DNA from 4 places in the Metabacillus sp. 113a genome. Region 2 is predicted to be linked to each of the others. Evidence: predicted binding sites of a transcription regulator. Region 2 holds the regulator's gene; each other region holds the start of a gene.
The links. The regulator Rex, encoded in region 2, represses fermentation and respiration genes when NADH is low (regulators of the CRP and FNR family bind a similar motif). The targets are predictions, from matches to a motif close to TTGTGAAATATTTCACAA.

Region 1 (7,700 bases), on a different contig from region 2:
TCCTTGAGATAACGCTCTGACTTTTCCAGCAGCGCTGCCTCTTTTTCATCTGCCTTCTGGTGAATTTTCAGTTCACGGAATCCATACAGAAACTCGGCTGCTTCTGCAGAAAGCTCCCTCCTGAGCATTTGAACGGTATTTTTCCTGCGCTGCTGCTGCCATGCAAAAAAGGCAGGTACAGCGATTCCGGTAAGAATCATACCCGCTGCAATGATTAAACAGATCCAAACGGAATAAAACGAACTGAAAAAAAACGTACTCAAAAACACAAAAAAGAAAACGACCGGAGGATAGAAAACCCTCAGAAAAAAGTTTTGCAGACTCTCTACATCTCCCACAATTCGCGCGAGCAGGTCTCCGCTCCGCCAGCGCTGCAGGAGGGCAGGTGACATGGGCTCCAGCCTCTCAAAAAAGGCAGCCCTCATATTCCCTAGAATGGTAAAGGTTGCTTTATGGGAAAAATACCGTTCTCCATAACGGCTGACCGCACGTGCAATGCCGAATAATTTTAAAAGGGCAAGCATGACGGTCAGTGTATAAAGCGGAGGGATAAGCGCTGCTTTTGAGATGACATATCCGCTGGCACCAAATAGCGCGGTCCCGATCAGAGCAGCAGACACTCCTAATAAAGCTGTGAGCATAATGTCTTTTTTTTCTCTCATTGCAATCTGGCTGATGGCAAACAAACTTTTCATAGTTTAACCGCTCCCCGCTGCTCTTGCACCATATTTTGATAGGCTGGCACAGCCTTTAAAAGCTGTTCATGAGTTCCAGAGGCAAGCACCTTTCCCCCGCTCATATAAATTAGCAGATCCGCCTCTCTGATCGTATAGAGCCGATGGGCCACCGTAATCATGCTCGCCCTTTCACTCAGCTCACGTATGGAGGATTGCAATATTCGTTCTGTATACAAATCAAGTCCTGTCGTCGGTTCATCAAAAAGGATGAGAGACGGCTTTTTAACAAACGCCCTCGCCAGAGCGATCCTCTGCTTCTCTCCGCCTGACAGACCGCGCCCGCCCTCACCGATCCGGGTGTCGATTCCTTGATCGAGCGACTCAATCAGTTTGATCAAACCGGATTTTTCAACAGCAGCTATCAATTCCTGCTCGTCCACCTCATCCGTTGCTCCGAGGCAGATGTTTTCTTTGATCGTTCCTGAGAATAGGTAAGGATGCTGGGAAATATAGGTCATTTTTCGAAACCATCCCTGCTCACTAAATTCACCCCGGGGGCGGCCGTTTACAAAAATGGTTCCATCTGAAGGATCCACAAGGCCTGATAGCAATCGCAGCATTGTCGTTTTCCCGGAACCATTCGGACCGATAATAGCCGCCTTTTGGAACGGTTTGATTGCAATTGTGACATCACGTAATGAAAATGAGCCGTCCGTGTACGAGAAGTGAACGTGATCAAAGGAAATTTCAGGCGGTGCTTCAAATGTCCACTCTGAGCTTCCCCACTCCACGTCTTTCCCGGTGTCTTCCAGTTCCTCAGCTATTTTTCCAGCTGCTCCCATGCTTCCGCGCCCGGCGTGAAACGCGCTCCCCAGATCCCGCAAGGCTAAATAAAAATCGGGGGCCAGTATAAGAATAAAAAACGCTCCAAAGAATGTCATATTTTCAAAGACGACCAGCTGCAGACCGAGTTCAAACGCAATCAGCCCTACGCTTAGCATCGCGATAAATTCAAGGGCCAAAGAGGATGAGAAGGCCGTTTTTAGAACGTCCATCGTTGCATCCCGGAACTCAAAGCTCTTTTGGCGGATTAACTGCTTTTGCTCCTTGGATTTACCCAGCAGTTTGAGAGTGGGCAAACCTTGCAGCACATCCAGGAAATGTCCTGAGAAAGCAGTCATTTTCTCCATTTGCCTATCGGCTTTTTTTTGCGTTTTTAATCCGATGACAATCATATAAATCGGAAAAAACGGGGCCGTAACAAGCATCAGCAGGCCTGAATAGAGGTGCTCGGTGAAAACGGCAATCAAAATAATCAGCGGAAGGATGCTCGTCTGAATCAGCTGCGGGATATAAAAACTGAAGTAAGGGTCAATTTCATCCACTGCATCCATGACCACCCCAGCTTTCTTCCCTGTCTGGCCGCTCAGCGAAGACTGAAGGGGATTGCCGGCGTATTTGCGGATCAATTCCCTGCGGATTTCCCCCTTGACCTTTGTTCCAATCCTGATGCCTAATTTTCTTGATAGAAAAATAAACCATACGCGGGCAGTGAGTGTTAGCAGCAATAGTATAAAGGCCGGAAAAACGTCCTGTAATGCCGCCTCCTTAAGAAAGACCTGATCAACGATATAGACGAATCCATATGCCTGTCCGACCAGCAAGACCCCATTCATAACCGATGAGAGGAAAAGAGGGATCATCCATTTTTTGTGGGCCAGTGCTCTTTTTCTCAGCTGTTCCATAAGCTGTGGATCTCCTCACTTTCTGTTTGGTCTTTTTTAAAGGGCTTTTGCACTGCGTCAGAGTCATGTGCTGCCGGAAAGAATACTAAGCTTGCATACTTTGCCAAGCAGTCAGCTATTAAGCTTTTGCCTTAAGAAAGATCCTTGCCTTTAGCCCCCCATATAAACAAGAAGACAATGGCTCCGGCAACAAGCAATACCGGCGCAATCATGATCAGGAATGTATTCATAGTCCTTCCCTCCCCTATTTTTTTCCCTGTACGTATTCGTTATTGAATAAAAACAGTTTCATTAATAAATAGAGCGATGGAACGAGCAGGCAAAAACCTGCTATAAAGGAACCAATCAGCGTAAGTGCCATCGTTTCATTCGTAAAACTGTCATAGATTGTTAAATGAGGGTACAGCAGGTACGGTAAATGCGCTGATCCATACCCGTAAAATGCTGCTGCAAACTGCAGCATGACGAGAATAAATGATATTCCCGGACGTTTTTTCTTCCAAATTAAATACACAGCTCCTAAAAAGAACAAAATTGAAAGGCCGAAGAGCCAGCCTGCGTCCAGCATTTTCTCAAAGTGAACCCTGTTATGGACATACATCGCCCAAAATACGAGAAAGCTTGCAAGAATCGTAGGGCCGCTCCAAAACAGGGCATACTTTCTTAAAACGGTATACGCCCCGTTATCCCCTGCTTTATGTGCATAAAAGGTAAGGAAACAAGCTGAAATATACAGCACGCTTACAATTGCAAGAAAGACAACAGCCCATGAATAGGAGCTTGTAAACAATGTGCCATAGTTCAATGAAAGCTCTGACCCATTTATCTCGATGTAGCCTCCCTCAGAAATCGTTAAAACCGTTGAAAGGGATGCAGGGATTAAAAGACCGGTTGCTCCATAGAGAAGCTGATACCGATGGCGCTCTTTATGTCCATAGTGATGAAAGGCATAATAGGACCCGCGGATGGCGATCAGGATCACAGCAATGCTCCCGGGGACGAGCAGAGCTGTTCCATAGTAATACGACACATTTGGAAAAAAGCCGATCAGCCCTACGTAAAAGAAAATCAGAAATACATTTGTCACTTCCCACACAGGTGATAGGTACCGGTTGATGACCTTCTGGACAACGTGTCCTTTTCCCGTTGCAGAAGCATAATAGTTGAAAAAACCGGCTCCGAAATCTATGGAAGCTACAATGAGATAGCCATATAAAAAGGTCCATAGCACCGTTATGCCGAGTACTTCATAGCTCATAATCTCCCCCCTATTCCATTCCGCGTTTTTTTAATTCTTTTTCAACTGGATTTGCTTTAAACGTCCTGAACAGCACAGTCGCTGCAGATACGATTAATACGGCATAAAGTGCGGCAAATAAATACAGCATAATGTCTACATGCTGTGAGGAGGTTGCCCCGTCTGCCGTCCGCATCACTCCTCTGATGATCCACGGCTGCCTGCCTTCCTCTGCAAAAAACCAGCCGGCTTCAATCGCAAGCATTGCGAGCGGTCCACCTGCAGCAATCAGTATAAGCAGCGGCTTGTTATAAGGATTCCAGTTCTTTTTCTTTTTAAAAACGACATACAGAAAGGAGATTGCAGCAAGACTCATCCCGATCCCAACCATCAGGTCAAACATGTAATGAACCATTAATGGCGGCCAATCCTCCTCTGGGAATTCTTCAAGGCCGGTAACTTCAGCATCAGGTGTTCCATGTGCTAAGATACTGAGCGCGTATGGAATCTCCAGCGCATATTTAACCTCACGATCTTCATCCAGAATCCCTCCCAATACCAAGGAAGCTTCCTCGACCGTTTCAAAATGCCATTCGGCAGCTGCAAGTTTCTCAGGCTGATAGTTTGCTAAATATTTTCCGGATAAATCGCCAATCAGCGCGGTTGTAATGGCGAAAACAAATGCCGTCATCATAGACAGATGAAGCGCCTTTTTATGGTAAATATGATGTTTCCCACGTAATATGGCAACAGCTGAAATAGCTGCAAGGATAAATGCTGCTGTTAAGTAAGCAGATGATAGCACATGGGATACTTTTGTCGGTGTTGCCGGATTAAACATAGCTGCAAATGGATTAATGTTGGAAAGAACCCCGTTCTCATAAGTAAATCCCAGAGGTGCATTCATAAACGAATTGACTGTCGTGATAAAAAAGCCGGATGCTGTTGCGCCAAGCGCTGCTGGGATTAACAGCATTAAATGATACATTTTGTTTTTAAAGCGGTCCCATGTATATAAATAAATACCAAGAAAGATTGCTTCAAAGAAGAAGGCAAAGGTTTCAAGGAAAAGCGGAAAACTGATTGTCTGACCAGCCACCTGCATAAATTTGGGCCATAATAAACTCAGCTGCAAAGCAATCGCGGTGCCTGTAACGACTCCGACTGCTACTGTGATGATGTAGCCGCGGGCCCATCTTCTTGCAAGCAAGTGATAATGTTCATCATTTTTTTTAATTCCCATCCACTCGGCAAGTGCAATTAAAAGGGGTACCCCCACTCCCAAAGTAGAAAAAATGGTATGCACCGCAAGCGTAAGTCCTGTCAGGATGCGGCTGTACAAAACCGGATCATACTCAAACAATGTCGGCTCCTCCTTTTTGGGGAAGAGACGCGTCTCTTCCATTAAATATATACCCACAGTCTATAATTTCTTTTAACCTATTTCTATACCATTCACGATATCTCCACACATTGTTCACATTTTCACAATCTTTTTTTGGACACATTTATGAATGGCTTTATTTATTTTAGGATAGGGGGAGCTTTAATACCTTCTGGACAAAAAAAAACCCTAAGGCGCTTGCTTAAAATAGGGGAACATTGAGTACTGTGCAAGGGAAGATCTCTGTCTCCCCTCCTGGCTGAATGAATGAAAGGAACCCGGCATAAAAAAAGCAGCCGTGCAGGCCACTTTTCCTTTTACCATTCCCGTTCCCGTTCCACCTGTTTTTCCTTTTCGCCTTTAAATTTTCTCCAGGCGGCATACGTTAAAGTCAGAATAATCATCCCGCCTGTCGAAATAATGACCCAAATCAGCGAGGGGTCTGCTTCATCTTCTTTTACCCCTTTAAAGAGGTTTTTAAATTCTGTTTCCATTGAAGTCAGCTGGCTGATTCGGGCTTCCTGTGAAACATTTTCCGACAAATCATCTTCTACAGATGATATCAGCGCTTGCACCTTACGAATCTGGCCGGGCGTGACATCAACGGAAACGGAGGGGTAAATCGTTTCATACAAGCTTAAAAATTCATTCCAGTCCTGTTCGAAGGAAGTGGTATTCCCTCCTGCTGCGTCCTCCTTCAAATGCTGAAAGGAAGCCATCATGGTATCCTCCATCGAGCTCCAGAGAGGCTCATTTTCTGTAAACGCCGCATCTACCACCATATGAAACTGGGTGACAGCACGCATTTTCGCATCAGGATCCCGGGTCTGTTCACTAAGCGTTTCGACTGCCTTGCTGTGAACAGCCGATATGGTCCTGATCGTCCGGCTGGAAACGGATTGCCCAGAGACCGGATGTTTTTCAAATTGCCTTGAAAAATAGTTGAGCATTTGAAGGCAATCAGCTGTTCTTCCCTGCTTTGCCAGCTGGAAAGCGCTGTAAGAGGTTTTCGAAAGGCTGTTCCATCTATCATTCTCATCTCCCTTTGCTTCCGAACTTGCGAAAAGAAGAAACAGGACTGTAAAGCAAATGATCCATCTCCCCATGATTGTCCCCCCCAAATCTTCTAGTAAAAAATATGTGAAGGGGGACAAGTTTAGACCATCCTGAAGAACCTTTAGAGAATTTCAAGCTTCATTCTTTTTTCTTTAATGACGAACCAGTAGCCAATCCCAATCGAGAGGACACTAAGCCAGAACGTAAAATAACCGATATTCGGCAAGTAATCCATCAGCGAATAGTAAATCGGCATCTGTCCAAACACATAGTCAATCACATCGTTGTGCAGGGTCCATCCTGCAGCTATAAGCAGATGGACAGCCCTGAAACGGTAAAAAGGAATGTAAAGGAGCCCCTGGACAGCCATGGCAAGATGGGAGGCCATCAGCATATACCCTGCCGGAGCGAGATCCCCGGTTGTGATCAAAACAAGCATATTCATGACCGTTGCCCAAATCCCGTATTTAAACAGCGTCACGACAGCAAGTGCTTCCATCAGCTTTGACCTTCTTCCAAATAAGAAGAGCAGAATGACAATTGTAAAAAACAGGCTGGCCGTCGGGCTGTCGGGAACAAAAATCAGGAAATGCGGTTCGGTCACCGCCAGCTGGCCTGTATACCAATAATATCCGTACAGAGTGCCCAGCAGATTAACGGCAAACAGCACAAACAAAAAAGGTTTCCCGGCTAAAATCAAATAGATCGTCTTCATATACCGCTCTCATTTCTTTTAAAATTTCTTCCAGCTCTGCAGAAAAGGGACTGGATAAAACAGCCCTCGGATCTGCATCCTTTTAATCATATAAAAAAGCTGACAAAATGTCAGCTTTTACTTGGACGAAACGGTCGATACAAATTCAGAAAGCACCTTAAGCTCTTCATCCGTCCCTTTAAACACACCGGCAGGCATTGTGCCCTGTCCTTCTTTCGCAATCTTGGCGATTTCTTCAGGCTTTAATCCGCTGTCGACAAGCGAAGGCCCTGCTGCGCCGCCCTGAAGATTATCCCCATGACAAGAGACACACGTTTGCTCCTGAAACACTTTATATCCTTCAGAACTTGTATCAATTTCAGCCTCTGCCGTAATTTTTCCCTGCTCCCCGATTTTCTTCCAGTCTGTAGTAGCTACAGATTCCCATGTAAGAAAGATGATGGCCGCTGTCGCAAGAAGCATCATACCGACAGTCACTGGCCGTTTAGCCGGTCTGCGTTCAGGTCCCTGGTCAAGAAAAGGGACAAGCAGCAGAGCTCCCGCTGCAATGCCCGGCATAATCATTGCTCCGATAACCGTATATGGTCCGGCAGCGTATGAATATTTTAAGAGCTGATACAAAAACAGAAAGTACCAGTCAGGCAGCGGAATGTATCCCGTGTCCGTAGGGTCTGCAACCCTTTCGAGCGGAGATGGATGAGCGACTGTCAGACACAAAAACCCTATCAGGAATACCGCTCCAACCATCCATTCCCTTAGCAGAAAATTTGGCCAGAATGCTTCGGTTTTGCCAGGAAACTCTGAATAATCTTTCGGAATGTTCGGTTTTCTTTCTGCAGGGACACGAGAATCCCCGACAAATTTCATGCCTTTTCCGCGATGCATG
Region 2 (7,700 bases):
TCTCGCTTGAAGTAAGGCTGTCCAACTACCCAGCCCAGGAGCTGTATAAAAAGCTTGGGTTTAGGCCAGGCGGGATCAGGAAGCAGTATTATACAGATAATTTAGAAGATGCATTAGTGATGTGGGTGATGTTAAATGGAGTGTAAGGATCGGTATATTCTGGCCATTGAAACGAGCTGTGATGAAACAGCAGCGGCCATTATTAAAAATGGAACGGAAATTGTGTCCAATGTAGTCGCCTCTCAAATCGAATCGCATAAGCGTTTTGGCGGAGTTGTACCTGAGATTGCGTCCAGGCACCATGTAGAGCAAATTACGCTGGTTCTTGAAGAAGCGATGCAGCAGGCTAAGCTTGAGTTTAAGGATTTGACCGCGATTGCGGTAACAGAAGGACCTGGTTTAGTAGGAGCCCTGCTGATTGGGGTTAATGCAGCGAAGGCTCTCGCTTTTGCCCGCCAAATCCCCTTGGTCGGCGTTCACCATATCGCAGGCCATATTTACGCCAACCAGCTCATTTCCGAGCTGAAATTCCCATTGCTTGCGCTGGTTGTATCCGGGGGACATACCGAGCTTGTCTATATGAAAGAGCACGGCTCATTTGAAGTAATTGGCGAGACACTGGATGATGCAGCGGGGGAAGCCTATGACAAAGTTGCCCGGACTTTGCAGCTGCCATACCCGGGGGGGCCTCACATTGACCGGCTTGCCCAGGAAGGAGAACCGGTCATTGACCTGCCGCGTGCATGGCTTGAGGAAGGCTCCTATCATTTCAGCTTCAGCGGGCTTAAGTCTGCTGTCATTAATACGCTTCATAATGCCAGGCAAAAAGGCCAGATCATTGAAGCGAGAGATCTTGCGGCAAGCTTCCAGCAGAGCGTCATCGATGTTCTGGTGGAAAAAACCTTCCGCGCGGCTATCGAGTATGGAATCGGGCAGGTGGTGCTTGCAGGAGGAGTAGCTGCAAATAAAGGGCTGCGACAGGCATTGTCAGTCCGTTTTGAGGAGCGGTCAGACATAGAGCTTGTGATTCCTCCATTATCCTTATGTACAGATAATGCCGCGATGATTGGCGCTGCAGGGGATATGCTCTATCAAAAAGGAGTTCGAGGCCATATGGGTATGAATGCTAATCCGGGGCTGGAACTATAGAACGACAGAATCTTTGCTGTGTATAAATGGCGAAGGTTCTTTTTTTTACAGGTTATCAACAGGTTTATCCACAAACCTGTTGATAGAATTCCAAACCTTGCAAAATAAGGGGATATGGACTGTGGAAAATGTGGATAAAATGAAGGTTATTTGTGGATAGTGTGGATAATAGAGCTGGGAGCTTGAAAAATAAGTGCTGAAGCTGTGGATAAAAAAAGAACAGCTTGAACGCTGTCCTTTTTCCTTCTATTCCTGAAGCTGTTCCCACTCGTCCATCAAGTTGGCAACCGAAAGCCGGTATTCTTCATTTTGCCGGTTGATTTCCTGCAGCTTTTCGTGATCCTGATAATAATCGGGATCGGCGAGCAGCTGCTCGTTTACTTCGATTTTTTCCTCAAAGCTGAAAATCGCGGATTCAATTTCTTCAATTCTTCTTGAACGCTGCCGTTCAAGCTTTTTTAATTCTTTTTCCTGCTGGTACGAAAGCTTCGTTTCCTTTTGTTCCTTTGCTGGGGACAGCGCAGTTTTTTCCTGCTGTTCCAGAGCTGCGAGCTCCTCCTGTTCCTGTTTCTTGGAAAGGTAATAATCGTAATCACCGAGGAACAATTCCAGCCCATCCCGGGAGAGCTCACACACCTTTGTAGCTATGCGGTTGATGAAATACCGGTCATGTGAGACGAACAAAATGGTGCCGGGGTAATCCACAAGGGCATTTTCCAGCACTTCTTTGCTGTCCAGATCCAAATGATTTGTCGGCTCATCCAGGATAAGCAAATTGGCTTTTTCCATCATCAGTTTTGCAAGGGCAAGCCGTGCTTTTTCTCCCCCGCTTAAAGCAGACACCGGTTTAAGAACGTCGTCCCCGCTGAAGAGGAAGTTTCCGAGAACAGTCCGGATTTCTTTTTCAGGCTTTAGCGGATATTCATCCCAAAGCTCATTCAGGACCCGTTTATTCGAGGTCAGCTCGGCCTGCTCCTGGTCATAATAGCTGATTTTTAAACTGGAGCCGTAACGGATGTCGCCTTCCATCGCCTTTAGCTTGCCGACGATTGTTTTAAGCAGGGTGGATTTGCCGATCCCGTTCGGTCCGACAAGGGCTAAGCTGTCGCCGCGGTCTGCTGCGAATGTGATATTGGAGATAGCAGGTGCTTTGCCGTCATAGGAGACGGTCAGCCCATCCACTTTAAGGACATCGTTCCCGCTCTGCTTATCAATATCAAACCGGAATACGGCAGATTTTTCGTCGCCTTGGGGCCTGTCCATCATATCCATCTTTTCCAGCTGCTTGCGGCGGCTTTGAGCCCGTTTTGTTGTTGAAGCTCTTGCCAGGTTCCGCTGAACAAATTCCCTCAATTTTGCGGCTTCGTCCTGCTGTTTTTCATAGGCTTTCATATCCCGTTCATAGTTCTCGGCCTTTTGCTGAAGGTAGGCTGAGTAATTTCCGTGAAATTTGGCTGATTGATGCCTTGAAATTTCGTATACCTGATTGACAACCTTGTCCAGGAAGTACCGGTCATGCGAGACGATCAGCACGGCTCCCTTATAGCCCTGCAAGTATTGCTCAAGCCATGAGAGGGTAGCGATATCCAGATGGTTGGTCGGCTCATCGAGAATCAGCAGATCCGGACTCGTCAGAAGAAGCTTCCCGAGCGCGAGACGGGTCTTCTGGCCGCCGCTTAAAGTGGAGATGGAGATGGATTGGTCAAAATCCCCAAAACCGAGACCATGGAGAATGGATCGGATATCCGCTTCGTATTGGTAGCCGCCCTGTTCCTTAAAGTCGGTTTGAAGGCGGTCATATTCCTTCATTGTCTGGCCGAACTGGGGACTTGCGGGATCAATCTCTGCCATATCGGCTTCCATGCTGCGCATTTTCTTTTCCATCTTTTGAAATTCGCTGAACACTGTCAGCATTTCATCCCATATCGAACGGGAGGACTCAAGTCCTGTATTCTGGGCTAGATAGCCGATGGTCAGATCCTTCGGCTTAATCAGCTCCCCGGAATCATACGAAAGCTGGCCGGAAATGATTTTCAGGAGCGTCGATTTGCCTGCTCCGTTTCTTCCGACAAGCGCTATCCGGTCCCGTGTCTGAACTTCAAGCTTAATATTGGATAATATCGGTTCAGCTCCAAAAGATTTTGTGAGCTGCTGAACTTGCAGTAGAATCATACTTTTCACCTCATATATACTCCTTTCAGTGTAGCTCAACTGCCGAATGCGGGCAACCTTGCCGTCTCTTTTATGGCAAATTCCTGGTATCCGCCAAAAGACAATTTTAGAAAAATAGTGTATAGTTTGGGTAGGATGCCATCTATACCTTCTTCTTCGCATTTATGCAGGAAATGAAATTGGAAGCGCTAACGTAAAAATAGAAGATATAACTATATAATAAGAGGCGAATGCCTGAAGATTTGCATCAAGGAATGTGAGGGAACCAGACATGAACATTGACCAATCCAAAATACCGCAGGCAACCGCGAAACGTCTGCCGCTTTATTACCGTTTCTTAAAAAACCTTCATTCTTCCGGAAAGCAGAGAGTGTCATCAGCAGAATTGAGCGACGCTGTAAAGGTGGATTCCGCCACGATCCGCAGGGATTTCTCCTACTTCGGGGCTCTTGGAAAAAAAGGCTATGGATACAACGTGGACTATTTGCTTTCCTTTTTTCGGAAAACGCTGGATCAGGATGAGCTGACGAAGGTCATTTTGATTGGGGTCGGGAACCTCGGAACGGCATTTTTGCACTATAATTTTTCAAAAAACAACAACACAGAGATCTTCGCGGCTTTTGACGTGGATGAAGAGAAAATTGGGACTCAGGTCGGAGAAGTGCCGATCTTCCATCTGGATGATCTGGAGGAGCGTCTTCCTGAAGGAGCACCGGTAGCAATTCTTACCGTTCCAGCACCGGCTGCGCAGTCGATCACAGACAGGCTGATTTCAATAGGGGTCAAAGGGATTCTAAATTTTACACCAGCAAGACTGAACGTGCCGGACAATATTCGGATTCATCATATCGATTTGGCAGTGGAGCTGCAATCTCTTGTTTACTTCTTAAAGCATTATCCAAGCGAGACATCTGTGTAAAAGGATGGATGGTCCCATGAACGAACGGGAAATGACGGTTTATGAGCACATAGAAGAGCTCCGGAAACGGATCATCTTCTTAGTCATCTTCTTTATCATCGCGCTGGCCGCCGGCTTTTTTCTGGCTAAGCCCCTCATTTTATTTCTGCAGCAGACAGAAGAGGCGAAGAACCTGACCTTGAACGCGTTCAGGATTTCAGACCCGCTGCTGCTTTATATGAAATTTGCCTTTATTATTGCGTTTGTTCTCATCTCCCCGCTGATTTTGTTTCAGCTTTGGTCGTTTATCAGCCCTGGCTTATATGAAAGAGAGCGAAATGCGACATTAAGCTACATCCCGCTTAGCGTCCTCTTATTTTTAGCGGGACTGGCATTTTCCTATTTCGTTCTATTTCCGTTTGTCATCCGGTTTATGACTGAATTGTCGGCCGATATGGGCATCAATCAGGTCATCGGCATCAATGAGTACTTTCAATTCCTGCTGGAGCTGACCTTGCCTTTCGGACTGCTCTTCCAGCTGCCTGTCGTCATTATGTTCCTGACAAGGCTTGGCATCGTCACCCCGCTGTTTTTAAGGAAAGTCCGTAAATACGCGTACTTCCTTTTGCTTGTGGTCGCCGGGTTCATTACACCGCCTGAGATCCTGTCACAAATGATCGTGCTGCTGCCGCTTGTTCTTTTATATGAAATCAGCATCATCGTTTCACAGAGAGCGTATCGGAAGTCGCAGCTCATCCAGATGGAGGAAGAGGCGAAGGAACAGCTTTCGGAATAAAAAAATAACCTATCCGGACGGGATAGGTTATTTCCTTTGGATCTCTCTTTTCAGCTTACTGCCAAACAGAAACATCCGGATAGCTACCGCGAAATCAAAGGTCGCAATGATCATGAGGATCACGGTAGAAAAGGAATACAATCCGTTTGACGCACTATTAATCGCAAGGTACGTAAACAGAATGCCCATGGCTAAATAAAAGAGGGCAAGAGCCCAGGGACGTGCTTTCATAAGAAGGTTCCTCCAATAATGCTTTGCAATTGCTCTGCTTCCTTCAGCATTCTTTCAATATCATCACTATATACATACTGAATGATGACCACAAGTGTGTTCATAAATACGTGGGCGATAATCGGAACGATAATCCGCTTTGTCTTAACGTACAAAAACGCAAAGGTCAGACCCATTGCCGTATAAAGCAGAATGTGGGCAGGATCCTGGTGGACCACTGCAAAGATGACAGAGCTGATGACAGCTGCAAGGATAAAGTTGGTCCGTTTGTAAATGGTTCCGAAAATGATTTTTCGGAAAATGATTTCCTCGAGAATCGGCCCTGCAATGGAGACGACAAATACCATAAGGGGTGTCAGTCTCACAATCTCCATGATCTGCTGCGTATTCTCTGATCCCGGCTTAATGCCGAGCAGCTGGGATTCAATATTTGCTGCGATAACCTGGGCGAGAAACGCCAGAAAAATTCCTCCGACAGCCCAGGCTGCGGACGAAGAAGCAGAAGCGGGAGTTCCCCTTAAGTCCGTTTCTCCTTTATCCTTTCTCAAAAGGAAAAGAACAATGGCAAGACCGGCGGCAAAGCTGATGATGTTCCAGTAGCCGATCACCTGGTTCCGTTCAACGCCCAGGCTTAAGAGAAGCGGGGCACCGGCGAAAATGGAAAACTGCATAACGACATATGTAAGCAAAATGTACCAGTAATGTTTCTTCACGTCTAAGCTCCTTTAGGATCCGCACTTGCTTATAGCCTATTCCTGAGTGCGGCTAATGATACGCTAATAACAATTGTACCATATCCAGCTTCCCATCACTCCTGACAGGCCTGGCTGAGTGCGTTTTCAATTGTTGAATTTCGTCGAACAAAAATTAAATGGTTTTCACTTGAAATTCGGAAAAAGTTTATATAATATAGACTTGTGTGTTAGCACTCAACATAAACGAGTGCTAATAAATTAAATTTACATATGAAAATGAGGAGGGTGTTTCACTTGTTAAAGCCACTAGGTGATCGTGTAATTATTGAATTGGTTGAATCTGAGGAAAAAACAGCAAGCGGCATCGTATTGCCTGATTCTGCGAAGGAAAAACCGCAAGAAGGAAAAGTTGTAGCTGCTGGTACAGGACGCACGCTGGACAATGGCGAGAAGGTTGCTCTTGAAGTAGCTGCGGGCGATCGCATCATCTTCTCAAAGTATGCTGGAACTGAAGTTAAATATGAAGGTACAGAATACCTGATCCTTCGTGAAAGCGACATTTTAGCGGTTATCGGCTAATCGGCCCAACCGTATAACAAAAAATAAAACGATAAACAATTCCAAGGAGGTATTTTTCATGGCTAAAGAAATTAAATTCAGCGAAGAAGCTCGCCGTTCCATGCTTCGCGGTGTGGACGCGCTTGCGAATGCCGTAAAAGTAACATTGGGACCAAAAGGACGCAACGTCGTTCTTGAAAAGAAATTCGGTTCTCCGCTTATCACAAACGATGGTGTGACAATCGCGAAAGAAATCGAGCTTGAAGATGCTTTCGAAAACATGGGAGCAAAGCTTGTTGCTGAAGTAGCAAGCAAAACAAACGACGTAGCAGGTGACGGTACAACTACGGCAACGGTTCTTGCACAGGCAATGATCCGCGAAGGCCTGAAAAACGTAACAGCCGGCGCAAACCCTATGGGCGTCCGCAAAGGAATCGAAAAAGCAGTAAAATCTGCAATTCTTGAGCTTCAAGCGATTTCCAAGCCAATCGAAGGCAAAGAGTCCATCGCTCAAGTAGCATCCATCTCTTCTGCTGACGAAGAAGTTGGACAACTAATTGCTGAAGCAATGGAGCGCGTTGGAAACGACGGCGTTATCACAATCGAAGAATCCAAAGGGTTCACGACTGAGCTTGAAGTGGTAGAAGGTATGCAATTCGACCGCGGCTACGCTTCACCATACATGGTAACTGATTCAGATAAGATGGAAGCGGTTCTTGAGAATCCTTACATCCTGATCACAGATAAAAAGATCACAAACATCCAGGAAATCCTTCCTGTTCTTGAGCAAGTGGTTCAGCAAGGCAAATCTCTATTGCTTGTGGCAGAGGATGTTGAAGGGGAAGCACTTGCAACACTTGTTGTGAACAAGCTTCGCGGAACATTCAATGCAGTAGCGGTTAAAGCGCCTGGCTTCGGTGACCGCCGTAAAGCAATGCTTGAAGACCTTGCCATCCTGACTGGCGGAGAAGTGATCACAGAAGATCTTGGTCTTGACCTTAAATCTGCGAACATCACTCAGCTTGGACGCGCATCCAAAGTTGTCGTTACGAAAGAAAACACAACTGTGGTTGAAGGAGCAGGCGAAACAGACAAAATCGCAGGCCGTGTAAACCAAATCCGTGCTCAATTAGAAGAAACAACTTCTGAGTTCGACAAAGAAAAGCTTCAAGAGCGTCTTGCTAAACTTGCTGGCGGCGTA
Region 3 (7,700 bases), on a different contig from region 2:
TGGGCTTTGGATTAGCAGCAATAGCAGTGGCCATCCTGGTTTGCGGCTGGCTTATGATTGACGCGTTTAATTCAGGATTAAAAACAAGCCTTCTCGGACTGGCAGGGGGGGTATTAGGAACCTTTTTAGGTTTATACTTTTTAATCCATTCTGGGCCTGTATTTTTTGGAGATAAGGTTCTGTTCAAAATTATTCCTGGACCTGACGGGAGAATAGAGTCGAAAAAACAATCCGTGCCTCTTCGTGACATAAAAGATATTACGGTCCAGCATGGGGGAATGACCCTTCGATCCTGGCTTTACTATGACCTGGTCATCCTGACAAAGCAAAATAAAAAAATTAGAATACCAACCTACAATGTTTTAAATGATCAGGAATTTAACTCCTATAAACGGGATTATATCCTTCCATACTTGAATCATGAGCAAATCAGGGTTTAAATAGATCCAACCATTACCAGCCTCCTAATCCAAAAGGAGGTTTTTTCGTATTCGTATAAACAACTTCCGGAACGCTCCGATATAACCATTAGATGAATAAATTGAGGAGTGTCCATAATGGCGGTTAATTCAATTTCTGCTCAAGCTATGCCACGTACGCAAGAAGCAGAATCAGTGATAGTGAATCCTGTGCAGGCGATGAATTCGGCAGTTCAAGTAAAGGAAGCGGTACCGGCTTCAAAAGAAAAGCTTGAAAAAATTGTAGCGAGTTTGAATGAATTTATGGCACCGGCCAATACTCATACAGAATTTGTGCTTCATGAAAAGCTGAATGAGTATTACGTGACCGTTGTAGATGATGTGACGAGAGAGGTAGTCCGTGAGATTCCGAACAAAAAGGTATTGGATATGTATGCAGCCATGACGGAATTTGTCGGTCTGTTTGTAGATGAAAAAAGCTAAATGAGGCGGTGAATCATAATGACAATGAGAATTGGCGGTCTGGCAAGCGGTATGGATATTGACCAGATGGTAAGCGATTTGATGAAAGCAGAACGGATGGGCGTCGATAAACTGAAGCAAAAGAAAACCACATTGGAATGGCAGCGTGATAACTACCGTGACATGAATAAACTGCTGAAGGAATTGGATGATATGCTCAGTCCGATTAACAAAAATTCCTTGAGCCTGCAGTCAACCTTTAATCAAAAATCGGTCAGCAGCTCCAATGATGCCGCGGTTAGTGCAAAAGCGATCAGTGCCTCTGCAAATTTTTCTTCTTCCATCGGTGTGACGAGCCTGGCAGAATCGGGTTCTTGGAAATCCGATACAGGGCATGCCTATGTTCAAGGAGAAAGAGAGCTTGTCTTTAAGGTAACCGATCCGGGAACCACTGCTGAAAGAGAAGTGAAGGTATCCATCGGTGCAGCCGATACGCTAGAACAGGTTCTGTCGAAGCTTAATTCATCTTCACTTGGTGTCTCTGCCATGAAGGCAACTGTAAATGGTGAAGGCTTTGAAAGTGTCATTCTTTCAAATAATAAGGCAGGTGCCGGCGGGGCAATTAAGGCCTCCGATGACACGACCAAAGCGTTTCTGGAAAGTCTCGGAATGTCAGTTGATGCCAGCAATACAATGGTTAAGGATAAAGAGGGGAAAAATGCCCTTGTCACGATTAATGGCTATGAGATGGAGCAAACCTCCAACACTTTTAATGTGAACGGCGTTGAATACACAATTAAACAGGAAACAACAAAGCCTGTCAGCATATCAAGCAGCACCGATACAGATGGAATTTTGGATTCCATTGTAAAGTTCGTTGATAAGTACAATGAAATCATCGGGAAAATCAATGGCGAAATTACGGAAGACCGCTACCGCAGCTACCAGCCGTTAACCGATGAAGAGCGTGATTCGCTTTCCGATAAGCAGGTTGAGCAGTGGGAGGATAAAGCGAAAAGCGGCTTGCTTAAAAATGACTCCATTCTTGCTTCCGGTCTGAACAAAATGAGAACCGATTTTTATTCTCCGGTAAATGGTACAGGAAACATTGCAGGGTTTGGCCAGCTAGCTGATATCGGCATCAAAACGACCTCGAACTATATGGAAAAAGGAAAGCTCGTCATCGATGAGACGAAGCTCCGGGAAAAGATAGCAGAGAATCCGAATGCCGTCTATGAACTTTTTAATGCAAAAGGAGCAACCCCCGAAACCACTGGTCTAGCGGGGCGTCTGCGCAGCACCATTAAAGATACGATTACAAAAGTGGAAACGAAGGCTGGAAACAGCTTAATGACAACACAGAAATTTTCGATTGGAAAAAACCTGGACAATCTGGACAATCAAATCGACCGTTTTGAAGACCGCCTCATTCAAATTGAGGACCGATACTGGCGCCAGTTTACGGCAATGGAAACCGCCATCCAGCGCGCCAACGAGCAATCCGCCCAGCTAATGAACTTTAACGGCGGATATTAATGAGGAGTGAATCAACTTGGCAGTAAATAATCCATACCAGGCCTATCAGCAAAATTCCGTGACCACCGCTTCTCCCGGTGAGTTGACCCTTATGCTGTACAACGGCTGCCTTAAATTCATTAAGCAGGCGCGTGCGGCTATGGACCAAAAGCAAATTGAACTGAAAAACACCAATCTTCAAAAAGCACAAAAAATTATTCAGGAGCTTATGGTTACCTTAAATATGGACCAGGAAGTCTCTCAAAATATGATGGCACTCTATGAATATATAAACCGCCGTCTTATGGAAGCCAACCTGGGGAACGACACATCCATACTGGATGAGGTAGAAGGCTATGTTACAGAATTCCGTGATACATGGAAGCAAGTCATCCAAATGAACCGCCAGCAGCAATATAAGCAAGGCGGCTCTGTCTAATGAGCTCGGTTGCGGATGTCCACTCCCTTACACATCAGCTGCTGAACCTGCTCGATCAATCCTCAGAAAAAGATGAACGGGACCCGTTAATTGAGCAGATTGATGTAAAGCTGAATGAAAGAGAAGCCATCATGAAACAGCTGGCTCCCCCTTTCTCAGTAAAAGAGCAGGAGCTTCTTCAGGAGCTGAACAGGTGGAATAAACAAATCATCCAAAAGATGACCGCCATTAAAACATTTATCCAAGCAGACATGCAGCGGCTGAAGAAAACAAAAGACGGCGCAAACAAATATGTAAATCCCTATCAATCTGTTCAGACTGATGGCATGTTTTATGATAAGCGGAAATGAAAGAAAAGCTCCCGGGTGTTTAACCGGGAGCTTTTTAGGTATTTGTTCTTCTTCACAAGCTTTGGGAAATGAGTCTTTTTGGACTGCTGGCATTCAGACTCTTTCCTTATAATGAGTTATGGTGTAATTTGTTGGATAAATTAGGTTTTTTATCCTTTATCGCTGGGAATTAACCTATAGGAAATGAGTAGCGCAAAGCTTACATGAAAATAGAGGGAGAGATGAATATGAACTATACCAATCATCAAAACAACCATAACCAGGGACCGAAGCAGCCTTTTCCTCCAAAAAATAAAAAAGAAGAGAAGAAGGATAGACTGGATGGCTGTGGAGACGGCTGCTGCAGCTTTGATGGCTGTATGGTATTAATTGCGCTTCCAGCCCAGGCGATTGTAGCAGGGTATCTGCTGATAGATAAACTTTTCTAAATTCAAAAAATTAGGCTGCCTGACTCCAGGAAAATTGGTGCAGCAGCCTGATCGGATGTTCCTATATGTGTCTTAGAGAATCATTGATGTTTTTTTGAACCTGTTCTTCAGTAGCATACTCTTCATCTGCGGCTACAGCCCGTAATTGAACAGAATCATAACCGCCAGAATAAACACAAATCCGCCTGCTTCATAACAGTCCCCTATGAAAATCGGGAATCTTAGATTAGATAAGAGTCATAAAGGCAAAAGTATACATAAAGAGAAAGATCCCATTCACAAAAAGTAAGAATACATAAGGCAATGACCAAACTGCCCGCCACTGCTCTTCCTTTCTTTCGTGTGAGACATGATAGGAGTTCATTGCATCCCGCTTAACAATAACTTGTGTACAAGGCTCTTAACGATTCGAAAGGTTCATAGAATCAACGGGAATACTGGATAAACATGTTAGCTTTGAATGCTCTTTCCTCTCAACAATTCTCTCCCTGAACCGATATTAAATATAGTATAAGAGACCTATATCGAGGGTGGATAAATTGAACGAGTACGAGAGATTTGAACTTTATCATTTCTATTATCACTTGCTGAACACAGTTCAGGAAGGTCTTGATTATGTGCTGGAGAGCTTCCATTGTTTAGAATTGAACGAAGCGGAGAAAGTCTTTTCGGATATTATGCGGGCTTTTTATCATATTGACAGCTCCAACGTGCTGATCCTGGATAAAACGGCTGAAGAGGATCCTCAGCTAACCCTTCAAATCCGAAGGTTTGATGAAGTCATTAATGAACTGGATCATCTGGAGTTTATGTATTTTCAGCCCCTCACGTACGAAACGTATTTAAAGGATCGGCTGGCCCCCGCCTTCATTTCCTGGAGGGAAGGAATTCAGACAAGACTGCAGCCGTATATTCTGCATTAGCCGCTTATCTCAGGTGAGCGGTTTTTTTCTTAAGTGATTCCTTCCTTTCTAGCTTCCTGCCCACCCGGTAAGGACCTTCCTCCTGCCTGTTCAACACTTTTTTACAAAATTCACGATTTATTCACATTAATTTTACGTTTGAGCAGGAATACTAGAGGGGAAAGTAGAAGTAAGTTTACATATCCTTTACAAAGGAGGAGTTTTTAATGAGATACAATGTCAGAGGGGAAAATATTGAGGTAACTCCAGCTTTAAGAGATTACGTGGAGAAGAAGATTGGGAAGCTTGAAAGGTACTTTCAGGAGTCCGTAGATGCTGACGTGCACGTGAATCTGAGCTACTACAGCGATATGGAATCCAAAGTAGAGGTTACAATCCCGATGACAAATCTCGTCCTTCGCGGCGAAGAGCATAACGGGGATATGTACGCAGCCATTGATCTTGTAACTAGCAAGCTTGAGCGCCAAATCCGGAAGCACAAAACGAAAGTGAACCGCAAGTTCCGTGAACAGGATTCTGCTAAATTCATGTTCGCTAATGGAAATCCGGTCGAGACGCCAACCGCTGTTCAGACTCAAGAGGAAGATGAGGACAGCATGGAGGTTGTGAGAACGAAGCGATTCACCCTGAAACCGATGGATAGCGAGGAAGCAATTCTTCAAATGAATATGCTCGGCCACAGCTTTTTCGTTTTCACGAACCCAGAGACAAACCGTACCAATGTAGTATATAAACGTAAAGATGGCAAATACGGCGTCATTGAGCCGAACGAATAAGATCTGAATGCAACCGAAAAAGAGGCGCCGAGTCATGAGGTGCCTCTTTTTTGTGGTTCAATTTGACTAGAAAATTGGTATCTCATACCTTATAATGGTGAATAGAATGGAAAAATCTTGAGGCTGATCATTGTGGGCAAGCCCTATAAAGTATGGTAGGTTGAAAGGGATACAAAAAGAGGAGATGAAGTTGTTGTATATCGTTCATTCTACATTCCATGTACCTGAGAATAAAGCAGATGAGGTCATTTCCATCTATAAAACCCGTTCTAAAATGGTTGATCAGTACGAAGGGTTCCGTTCCTTCCAGCTGCTTCAAAATGAAAAGAAAAAAGGGGAATTGACCGTTCAAATAGAATGGGAAACAAAGGATCATTATATGAAATGGGTTCAAAGTGACGCCTTTAAAAAGGTGCACGAGCATGAAAAAAACTATCCTGATCAAGAGCTTGCGTCCATTGTTCCGATTGTAAAAAAGTATGAGGTGGTTGCAACATGAAGGATGAGCATAAAAATAAAGTGATTGACGAGGTTGTAGCTGGCATTTATGAGCACTATCCAGAGCTGCATGAGCGTTATGGGGAAGCTGGAAAACGCAAGTGCCGGGAAGACAATGAGCATCATTTTAAGCATCTGGCAACTGCCTATACAGCGGATATGCCGAAAATCTTCACAGATTATGCTCTCTGGCTGAACAACGTTTTGACCTCCAGAGGCATGAAAAGTGAGCATTTAATCGATAATTTTGAGCGGATTGAGCATGCGCTTGAATCTGTGGATTCTCCTGAGAAGGATGTTTATAAGCGGTTATTAGAAGAAGCAAATCAATTACTCTTAGTGAAGAGTTAAGGGCTCGGGATACAATCCGGAGTCTTTTTTTATTTCCAGGAATGAAGAAATGCTTCTTCATTCCATAGGTATTCATAGCCCCTTGTAATAAAAAATAACAGATTGGTGGAAAAAGTTTTTTTGTTCATATACATATAGATAAATATCCTATTTTTACTGATGAAGAATATTATTCATTGTGAAAGTTATCACTTTGCTGATTCCGGGTACAGACAAGGAGATAAAAAGGAGGCAGGACACGATGAATCAAACAGTAACCGCAGGTGCTGCAACGGGGTCATTACATGTAACGTCTGAAATAGGAACACTAAAAACGGTTATGCTGCACAGGCCTGGCAGAGAAGTGGAAAACTTGACGCCTGAGCTATTACATAAACTGCTGTTCGATGATATTCCATACCTGCCTGTCATACAGGAAGAGCATGATCAATTTTCAGAAACTCTGAGAGATCAAGGGATAGAGGTTCTGTATCTTGAAAAGCTGGTGGAAGAAGCGCTTCATTTTGGCAATGCAAGAGAAGATTTTATTGACCGGATTTTAAAGGAGAGCAAGTCCAACATCAATGGAGCAAGTGAGAGCCTTAAGGAGTTTTTGATGGATTTGCCGGGTGGACAGCTCGTCTCCAAAATCATGGCAGGCGTCAGGACGTCTGAAATCGATGAGGGACGGAAACGGCATTTATACGAATTTATGGCAGATCAATATCCATTCTATTTAGACCCGATGCCTAACCTGTATTTTACAAGGGATCCGGCCGCTGTCATCGGAAACGGGCTTACGATTAATAAAATGCATGAGGGTGCAAGAAGGCGGGAATCCCTCTTCATGGATTACATTATCCGCTATCACCCGCGCTTTTCAGCATCCAATGTGCCAGTCTGGCTTGACCGCGACTACGACTTCCCGGTTGAGGGCGGGGATGAACTGGTTTTGAGCGGGGATACGATTGCCATCGGGGTAAGTGCGAGGACCTCCGCGCGGGGAATTGAACGTCTTGCCTTAAACTTATTCCAAAAACAGGACCGGGTGAAAAAGGTCGTTGCCATCGAAATTCCAAAGTCACGTGCCTTTATGCATTTAGATACTGTATTTACGATGGTCGATTATGATAAGTTCACGATTCATCCGGCTATCCTGGGACCGGGTGGCAATATGAACATTTACGTTTTAGAAAAGCATGAGGAAGATCCAAATCGGGTAGCGATTTCCTCACGCACCAATCTTATTGCGACACTGAAAGAAGTGCTTGACCTTGATGATGTAACGCTGATCCCCTGTGGAGGCGGAGATGCGATCGTTGCTGCCAGAGAGCAGTGGAACGATGGCTCGAACACGCTTGCGATTGCGCCTGGAGTAGTCGTGACCTATAACCGGAATTACGTATCGAATCGGATCATGAGGGAGCATGGCATTGAAGTCATCGATATTCCAAGCTCTGAATTGTCACGGGGCAGGGGCGGTCCGCGCTGTATGAGTATGCCGCTGGTTCGTGAAGATATTTAAAATGGCTGGCCCTGTAATGGGGCCGGTTTTTATTT
Region 4 (7,700 bases), on a different contig from region 2:
CTGTATGAATGTTATAGCCGTAATCACAGCGAAAGGACGGCTCAAGCCAGATTTCCTCTCCAGTAGAACCGAATAGCTCTTTTATAATGCGGACTCTTTCCTCCTCTGCTGAATCTTCTGTGTCATTCAGCAGCCGGGTCAGCCGTCTGGCGATTAGGCGTTCCTCCATCAGCTGCGGGTCATTGGCTTTATATAATTCGCCCGCCAGCATTTTTTCTTTTTCTGTTTTCATTTGCTCCCTCCCTAATTGCAATGGTCATGGCTGGTTTGGTTTTCTTCATCTATTTGTATGGTTGTATGATGCAAATCAAACTCTTCACGCAGAAGCTGATTTGCAAGCTTAATGATTTGCTTCCCGCTGGATCCTTCCCGAACCGCCAAATGGCAGCTCAAGGCAGGGAAATCGGATGTGATGGACCAGACGTGCAAATCATATACACCGCATACACCATCTATTTTGACCAGCCTTTCTTTTACCGCATCTATCGGTATATTCGGCGGCACACCCTCCATTAATACATGGAAGGAATCCTTTGTTACTCCCCATCCGCTGACCGCTATTAATCCGGCTGTGAAAATACTGGCAACAGGATCTGCTGCTCCCCAGCCAAAAAAGAGAATGAGGAATGCGGCGATAATGGCCCCCGCTGAACCCAGGAGATCTCCTAGCACATGGAGAAATGCACTTCTGACGTTTAAATTGTCCTTTTTATCACCCCTCATCAAAATAAAGGCGGCTGCGGCATTTACAAGGAGACCGAGAAACGAAATAACAAGCATTCCCGTACCGGCAATCTCAGGCGGCGAAGAGAATCTTTTGACAGCCTCCCAGATAATTAGAAGAGAGAGTATCATCAAAGTGAGCCCATTTATAAATGCAGCCAGAATTTCAAATCTTTTGTAGCCATAGGTTTTGGATGCGTCTGCCTTTTTCACGCCGAACTGAATGGCAAAAAAGCTCAATCCAAGTGCTGCGGCATCGGAAAGCATATGTCCGGCATCTGAAAGCAGAGCCAGACTGTTGGTCAGTATTCCGCCGACAACTTCGACCAGCATAAAAACGGCTATTAATAGGAACGCCTGTAAGAGAGCGTTTTTATTGCTTGTTCCGTGATGATGCTGATGATCATGATTGTGTCCCATATTGTCCTTCACCTTTTTTAGTGTTTTCCCTAATATTCTCCTTGATCTGGCAAAAATGAACATGATCGTAAACAGTTTACGCCATTGCATTCATGAACTGATTTCGGTCTGTATGTTTATTCCTTTATGATGGTCCCCTGGTGGAAAGTCATCTGCCACGTATCGTTATGTTTTTTCCAGATAGAGCTTCGCATGGTTATTTTGAATTGCCCCTCATGCAAGATTCTATAGAAGGTTTGTACCATCTCTTCGCTTAAGAGACGGTATGTGAATTCTGAGAGCTTCATAGCTGGAATTTCCAGTCCGTCTAAACAATCCTGCTTGTTTTTAATCATTCCAGAGCTGGTAATTTCGATGAATTCCTTCGCGATCAGTCTGTTCAATTCCAGGATGTCCTGGCGTGTTTCAGGCTGAAGCAGCCGTTCTTCAAGAATTTTAATATGCCCGCTTAGCTCTTTTTCCATCAGTATGCTCCTTTCATCAACAATCAGCCGCTGGGGAAATTTCAAAAAAAAGACCGGAATCCCGGTCTTAAAGTACTTCGTTCATTGTATTGAATTTCTTGACCATACCAATGATGGCTTTTGCCAGCTCATCCGTATTCCCTTCAAACATATGAAAGTTTAACGAGGATTGAAGGTGCACAAATTGCTCATGAAGATCATCTATTTGGTTAAACTTTGCTGACCAGTGAATATCAGGGACTGCTGCAACATATTGTCCAGTGGCTGTTTGGTGCAAAAATACTTCGGCTACCCGATTACCGGATAAAACCATCTTTTCAAGAGCCGTGTTCATTTGCATCATTCCTATCTGTCCGAAGATTTCCGAACGTTCGTTTCTATTATAACACAGATAAAAACTTTGCATAACCACTGGAAGCGAATGTTAAACCTGTTTTTGGGAATTGCGCCCTTTTACCTATTTTCACTCAATACTCCAGCATCCATTGACGTTCCGCTCAGTACCCAATCTGGGGATTTTTAACGCAATGTTGATATTCTGTTTATTTTCCAAACAACAGGTCTCAGCACATCATCCGGTTTAAGTGAGCCACAGACGGGAAGAGACAAACAACCTTAGAATGAGGAGGAATCAGGCATGAGTGAAAAAACGTTAAATGAGGGACAGAACTATACTGCACGCAGCCTGGAAACGTACCTTTCAGAGAATGACGCAGTCCTGGTTTCCAGCAATAACAGCAGCCTGTTCAAAGATCCGGATAGGGAATACAAAGTGGTTAAAGAAATGGAAGGTTTTTTTGAGCATAAAGAAAACGAAGGCAGCAGTGGATTTACTGAGAAAAGAACCTATTATGTAGAAAAGGTGTAAGTGATTTCTTTTAAACTCCCACGGCTGAATCTTACATCCGGAGGCCGCAGTCCGATGCCTAGAAAAAATGACCCCGCATTCAGCGGGGTCTTTTTTATAATGTCTGGGAGGTGTTTCAAACCTATTCTTTTCTATTATATTCCTGCAGATTTTTTCAGACGGTCTGCAATTTGCATAAATTCATCAGGCCCGATACCAGGGGCGAACTCCTGCGGCAGCTCATGATACTCCGGGATTTCAAATCCTTCCGGCATGCCAGCGTGCACCGATAAAGGCTGCCCGTCAATCGGATGAGTCCCTTTCCAAATCTGGTCGATTGATTGATAATCTGCTTCGCTCCATGTATATAACTTTGTATGCCGGCCCTCTTCTTCATACTTTCTGGCATGGTCAAAGCGTTTATTATCCAAGTCGGGGATCGGCAGTAATTTTCCAATCTCCACTCCTGTAGCAGCCTCAATCGCCTTTGCATAGGCTACAACGTGAACACCTCCGCGGACTAGAAGGTAGCCGACCATTTCTCTGATTACCGGGCTCTCAGTCATCTCGTATACTCTCATTTTATGTGTGCGTGCTCCGCATTCCAAAAAGAAATTGTGAAGCAAATCCAAAATCAGATTTCCGCTGTTGAACACATTGTCTCCTGTCCAGGGCTGTCCGGAAGATGAAACCGGCAATGCGGATTGTGCAGCAGGGACAAAGTGGAATTTATTCGGCATAGAACTTGCTGCTTTTAACGGGGCACTGTCAGGCTCTCCCTCACTCGTAACACCCTCTAATGATGAATTAATCGCGTGACTTACTAATTCGACATGGCCAAGCTCCTCGGCAGTAATGCTTGAGACTAAGTCAAAAAATGGGCGCAGCTTCTTTTTGCCGCGGAAATTAAAGGATTGAAACATATAATTGTTCAGAGTCGACATCTCTCCGAACTTCCCCCCCAATAATTCCTGTGCGGCAGCGGCGCCTTCCGGGTCTGGATGTTTAGCGGCAGGAAGATCAATAAGCAGCTTATCAAATCTTGCAAACATTTCATCACCCCTATTAATAGTAAAGTCTTTAGTCTATACCCTGTAAAAAATTGGACAAACCGCCTGCTGAACAATTTTCACCTCACACTACCTGTCCTCCCGCTTTTGCTGCAGGCGTTTCACCCCCGTTCATGGGGGGGAAATCTTTCTTTTTCTTTATGGACGTTTACATCCACTTTTAGAAGGATATACAAAAAATAACGGCTAACAGCGGAATGGAGGACTAGTATGGAAAAAAGAATCTCGCTTTCCGGCCGGAATGCCTGGTCTGGAGTCCTGTTCGGTCTTGGAATGGTAGCTTTTATTGATGAAACGATTTTCCATCAGCTGCTTCATTGGCATCATTTTTACGATAAATCCACTACGAATGCCGGATTGGTATCGGATGGCCTGTTTCATTCCTTTAGCTGGTTTGCGACAGTAGCTTCTTTATTTATGGTGGCAGATTTGAGAAGAAGGAACTCATGGCGGGTCAAGCGCTGGTGGGGCGGGGTTTTAACCGGAGCCGGTTTCTTTCAGCTTTATGACGGTACGATACAGCATAAAGTGATGGGCCTGCATCAAATTAGGTACAACGTGAACATTTTGCCTTATGATCTGGTCTGGAACATAACTGCTCTTCTTATGCTGGCAGCGGGAGCGTATTTGCTGATTAAAACAAAGAGAAATCGCGGAGCCGGCGGCTGATGCATCACCATTATGCAAACCCAGACCTTTATTTGGCAGTTCAGATATTGCTGGCATTGCCTTTTTTTGCTTCCTTGGTTCTGTATGTGCTGGCAGCCAGTAAGCAAAAGAATTGGCCGGGTTACAGGATTTGGCTTTGGGCAGCAGGATCTGCCGCAGCACTCTTTTCTGTAGCTGGTCCCCTGGCTGAGCGTGCATTATCGGATTTTACTGCTCATATGATCAGTCACCTTCTTTTGGGCATGCTGGCACCGGTGCTCATGGCACTTGCTGCACCTCTGACTCTCGTTTTCCGATCAGTCCCTGTCCAAACCGGCAGAAAGCTATCCGCAAATCTTAGAAGCGCTCCAATCCGATGGCTTGGAAACCCTATAACCGCCTCCCTGCTGAACATCGGAGGCTTGTGGATCCTCTATACTACTGATCTTTACGGGTGGATGCACCAGCTATTATGGCTTCATATCCTTATCCACCTTCATATCTTTCTAGCCGGTTATCTGTTTACCATTTCATTTATTGCGATCGATCCTCTCGCTCATCGGTCCTCATATACATTCCGAAGCATTGTACTGGTACTGGCTTTTGCAGGCCATGGCATTCTTTCTAAGTATGTATACGCGCACCCGCCAAGCGGTGTAGGCAAGGACCATGCAGAAATCGGCGGAATGCTCATGTACTACGGCGGTGATGCAATTGACATCTTTATAGCAGTCATCTTTTGCTTCCAATGGTATAAAGCAGCGCGTCCGAGGCCAACTCTTCATAAGGAAGCAAACACCCTCTAAATAATGGAAAAAAAGAATACACTTCCTGTCTTCCAAGGTGTAGAATAGGAGCTGGAAATATCCGCTTGAGGAGGGGCCGTATGAAAAAACGCACGAAAGAGTTACTGTCACTGGCGGGTTCTTTACTGGCAGCTGTTATTGTGGCGTTTATATGCCGGGAATTTATTTTCACCCCCGTTACCGTAGAAGGAAAATCAATGATGCCTACTTTTGAAAACAATAACCGGATTATTGTTTCCAAGCTTAGTCAAATTGACCGCTTCGACATGATTGTCTTTCATTCACCTCTAACCCGGGATGATTACATTAAGAGAGTCATCGGTCTTCCCGGGGATACAATTAAAATTAAAAATGACAATCTTACCATCAACGGGAAAACGTATAGTGAACCCTATCTCGAATCCAACAAAGAAGGACTTGCCCCGCGCGAGAATCTTACGGAGAATATAGAAGTAACGGTTCCTGATGGATACCTGTATGTATTGGGGGATAACCGCCGCGGCAGCATGGACAGCAGAGTTTTCGGCTGCATTTCAAAAGAATCGGTAGTCGGGGAAGCTAAATTCAGGTTCTCTCCCATTGAAAAAATCGGAACGCTAAAATAAATATAAACGCAGCTGTGCCCGGCAGGCACAAGCTGCGTTTTACTCTTTAGCAGCTATTATTTAACATGGACTTCTTCAAAATAAGGCGCAAGAGTTTTTCTTAGGACAGCAGCGCTTTGAGCAAACTTCTCTTTCTCTTCCTTATTCAGATCCAGCTCAATGACTTCGCGGATCCCGCGTCTATTAATGACAGCAGGAACCCCAATATATACGTGCTTTTCTCCGTATTCCCCTTCAAGCAGAGCAGATATCGTCAATACACTGTTCTCGTTATGAAGGATGGCCTTTGTTATCCGGACAAGGCCCATTGCAATGCCGTAAAAGGTTGCTCCCTTCCTTTTTATGATTTCATACGCTGCATCGCGTACATGAACAAAAATCTCATCCAGATCTTCTTTTTTACAAGCTTCATCGCGTTCAATCCGTTTTAAAACCGGCACCCCGCCCACATCTGCTGCGCTGTATACCGGCAGTTCACTGTCTCCATGCTCTCCAATGATGTACGCGTGCACATTATGAGGAGCAACCTTAAAGTACTCGCCCAGCTCAAACCGGAACCGCGCTGTATCGAGAATCGTGCCAGAACCAATCACCCGTTCCTTCGGAAGACCGCTGTATTTCCAGACAGCATAGGTTAGAATATCGACAGGATTCGTAGCCACAAGGAAGATCCCATCGAAGCCCGCTCCCATTACCTGATCTGTAATGCTTTTAAAGATCGTTAAATTTTTCTCTACTAAATCCAGCCTGGTCTCACCTGGCTTTTGATTGGCACCGGCACACACCACCACTAAATCTGCACCTGAACAATCCTCATAGCTGCCCTGCCTGATCGCTGTCGGATATGGAGCAAAAACCTTTCCATGATTCAAATCCATTACATCGCCCATAGCTTTTTCTTCATTCATATCAATCATAATCAATTCATCTGCAATCCCCTGATTCATAAGTGCAAAAGCATAGCTAGATCCGACAAATCCTGTTCCAATCAAAACAACACGGTTTGTTCTTTCGCTTGCCATAATGACTCATCCTTTCAGAAATCGAGAGTTTATTCAAGAATTTCGCTTCATTGTGAATTAATTCACATGTTCATTTTACACCTTATATTGGAAAATTCAAATAGGCAGAAACGAAGATATTTGTCTATTTTGTTTCAGATTCTACAGCTTCAGTCACCCGCTGCGAAGCAATCAAGTTTTCCAGTGGGAAGTATGGTAGGTTAGAAAGAGAAGTAAGCATTCCAAAAGGAAGTGGCAATTTGAAGAAGAAAATAATCGTACTCATATGTACAGGAGCTGTTCTCATGCTTTCTTTCTGGTTCTTTTCTCATTCAGGAAAACCCGTCAATCCGCTTGCGGATGTAACCCGCTATAAAATCTATTATGGATCTCCCAATGAAAAAATTATTAAAAAGCTTGCTGAGTTCCCTCTGGTGATCATTGAGCCTGTATTTTATTCCGGGAAGCAAATCAGCGAGATACAAAAAGATGGCACGCTGGTATACGGCTACATAAACTCGATGGAAGCCGACCGCTGGAATCATGATCTATTTAAGAAATTCACAGATCAGGACTTTTTTAAAAAGGATGGCAAAAAGGTCTATATAAAAGAATGGGATGCCTATTTAATGGATATGAAATCAACGGGATACCGTACGAAGTTACTGAACGAAGCAGACAAACAGATTTCTGATAAACAGCTTGACGGTGTTTTTATGGATACTGTGGGAGATATTGATGATTATTTTGCAGATGATCCTAAAGAATTGAATGCTCAGCAGGAAGGGCTCATTCTTCTCTTTCAGGACCTGGAAAACCGCGGCCTCTCCATTATCCAAAACTGGGGGATGAATACCGCTGCCAAAACTGCACCCTATATTGATGGCTTTATGTGGGAGAGTTTTCAGTATACAAAAATCAGGGAGGATCAATGGTCTTTAAATTGGATAAAAAAAATGCGCGGCTTGTCAGATGAGCACGGGTTCAAAATTTTTACCGTTTCAAGCAAAGAGAAAGCAAAGAGTGCAAAATATTCAGCTGATCATGGATTTGTTCACTTTTATACACCGAAGGACTATCAGGAATGGTAAAAGATTTTAACAGGCTGATGCGCAA

Region 1: the regulator Rex is predicted to act here: its motif matches at 5,133-5,150, upstream of ACQCVE_RS01720 (cytochrome ubiquinol oxidase subunit I).
Region 3: the regulator Rex is predicted to act here: its motif matches at 6,338-6,355, upstream of arcA (arginine deiminase).
Region 4: the regulator Rex is predicted to act here: its motif matches at 6,656-6,673, upstream of ACQCVE_RS13680 (L-lactate dehydrogenase).

What each region holds. Positions count from the first base shown of each region.
Region 1 covers NZ_JBNILJ010000001.1:327,817-335,516, reverse strand. Annotated here, with positions in the region: gene cydC (thiol reductant ABC exporter subunit CydC) at 1-695, opposite strand, end outside; gene cydD (thiol reductant ABC exporter subunit CydD) at 692-2,422, opposite strand; gene cydS (cytochrome bd oxidase small subunit CydS) at 2,554-2,652, opposite strand; gene ACQCVE_RS01725 (cytochrome d ubiquinol oxidase subunit II) at 2,667-3,680, opposite strand; gene ACQCVE_RS01720 (cytochrome ubiquinol oxidase subunit I) at 3,691-5,022, opposite strand; gene ypjB (sporulation protein YpjB) at 5,361-6,149, opposite strand; gene ACQCVE_RS01710 (DUF1405 domain-containing protein) at 6,221-6,814, opposite strand; gene ACQCVE_RS01705 (c-type cytochrome) at 6,932-7,699, opposite strand.
Region 2 covers NZ_JBNILJ010000011.1:91,425-99,124, reverse strand. Annotated here, with positions in the region: gene rimI (ribosomal protein S18-alanine N-acetyltransferase) at 1-146, shown strand, start outside; gene tsaD (tRNA (adenosine(37)-N6)-threonylcarbamoyltransferase complex transferase subunit TsaD) at 136-1,149, shown strand; gene ACQCVE_RS14755 (ABC-F family ATP-binding cassette domain-containing protein) at 1,396-3,321, opposite strand; gene ACQCVE_RS14750 (redox-sensing transcriptional repressor Rex) at 3,593-4,240, shown strand; gene tatC (twin-arginine translocase subunit TatC) at 4,257-5,015, shown strand; gene ACQCVE_RS14740 (YdiK family protein) at 5,043-5,246, opposite strand; gene ACQCVE_RS14735 (CPBP family intramembrane glutamic endopeptidase) at 5,243-5,959, opposite strand; gene groES (co-chaperone GroES) at 6,236-6,520, shown strand; gene groL (chaperonin GroEL) at 6,579-7,700, shown strand, end outside.
Region 3 covers NZ_JBNILJ010000004.1:68,359-76,058, forward strand. Annotated here, with positions in the region: gene ACQCVE_RS08595 (DUF5381 family protein) at 1-440, shown strand, start outside; gene flaG (flagellar protein FlaG) at 558-902, shown strand; gene ACQCVE_RS08605 (flagellar hook-associated protein 2) at 921-2,417, shown strand; gene fliS (flagellar export chaperone FliS) at 2,434-2,835, shown strand; gene ACQCVE_RS08615 (flagellar protein FliT) at 2,835-3,185, shown strand; gene ACQCVE_RS08620 (hypothetical protein) at 3,413-3,613, shown strand; gene ACQCVE_RS08625 (hypothetical protein) at 4,153-4,536, shown strand; gene hpf (ribosome hibernation-promoting factor, HPF/YfiA family) at 4,743-5,312, shown strand; gene ACQCVE_RS08635 (antibiotic biosynthesis monooxygenase family protein) at 5,506-5,811, shown strand; gene ACQCVE_RS08640 (hypothetical protein) at 5,808-6,161, shown strand; gene arcA (arginine deiminase) at 6,403-7,665, shown strand.
Region 4 covers NZ_JBNILJ010000009.1:87,559-95,258, forward strand. Annotated here, with positions in the region: gene ACQCVE_RS13635 (sugar O-acetyltransferase) at 1-232, opposite strand, end outside; gene ACQCVE_RS13640 (cation diffusion facilitator family transporter) at 244-1,143, opposite strand; gene ACQCVE_RS13645 (DUF4440 domain-containing protein) at 1,260-1,607, opposite strand; gene ACQCVE_RS13650 (YueH family protein) at 1,675-1,941, opposite strand; gene ACQCVE_RS13655 (hypothetical protein) at 2,245-2,475, shown strand; gene ACQCVE_RS13660 (manganese catalase family protein) at 2,610-3,506, opposite strand; gene ACQCVE_RS13665 (DUF2243 domain-containing protein) at 3,735-4,193, shown strand; gene ACQCVE_RS13670 (cytochrome c oxidase assembly protein) at 4,193-4,978, shown strand; gene lepB (signal peptidase I) at 5,059-5,583, shown strand; gene ACQCVE_RS13680 (L-lactate dehydrogenase) at 5,640-6,605, opposite strand; gene ACQCVE_RS13685 (endo alpha-1,4 polygalactosaminidase) at 6,845-7,675, shown strand; gene ACQCVE_RS13690 (CdaR family transcriptional regulator) at 7,669-7,700, shown strand, end outside.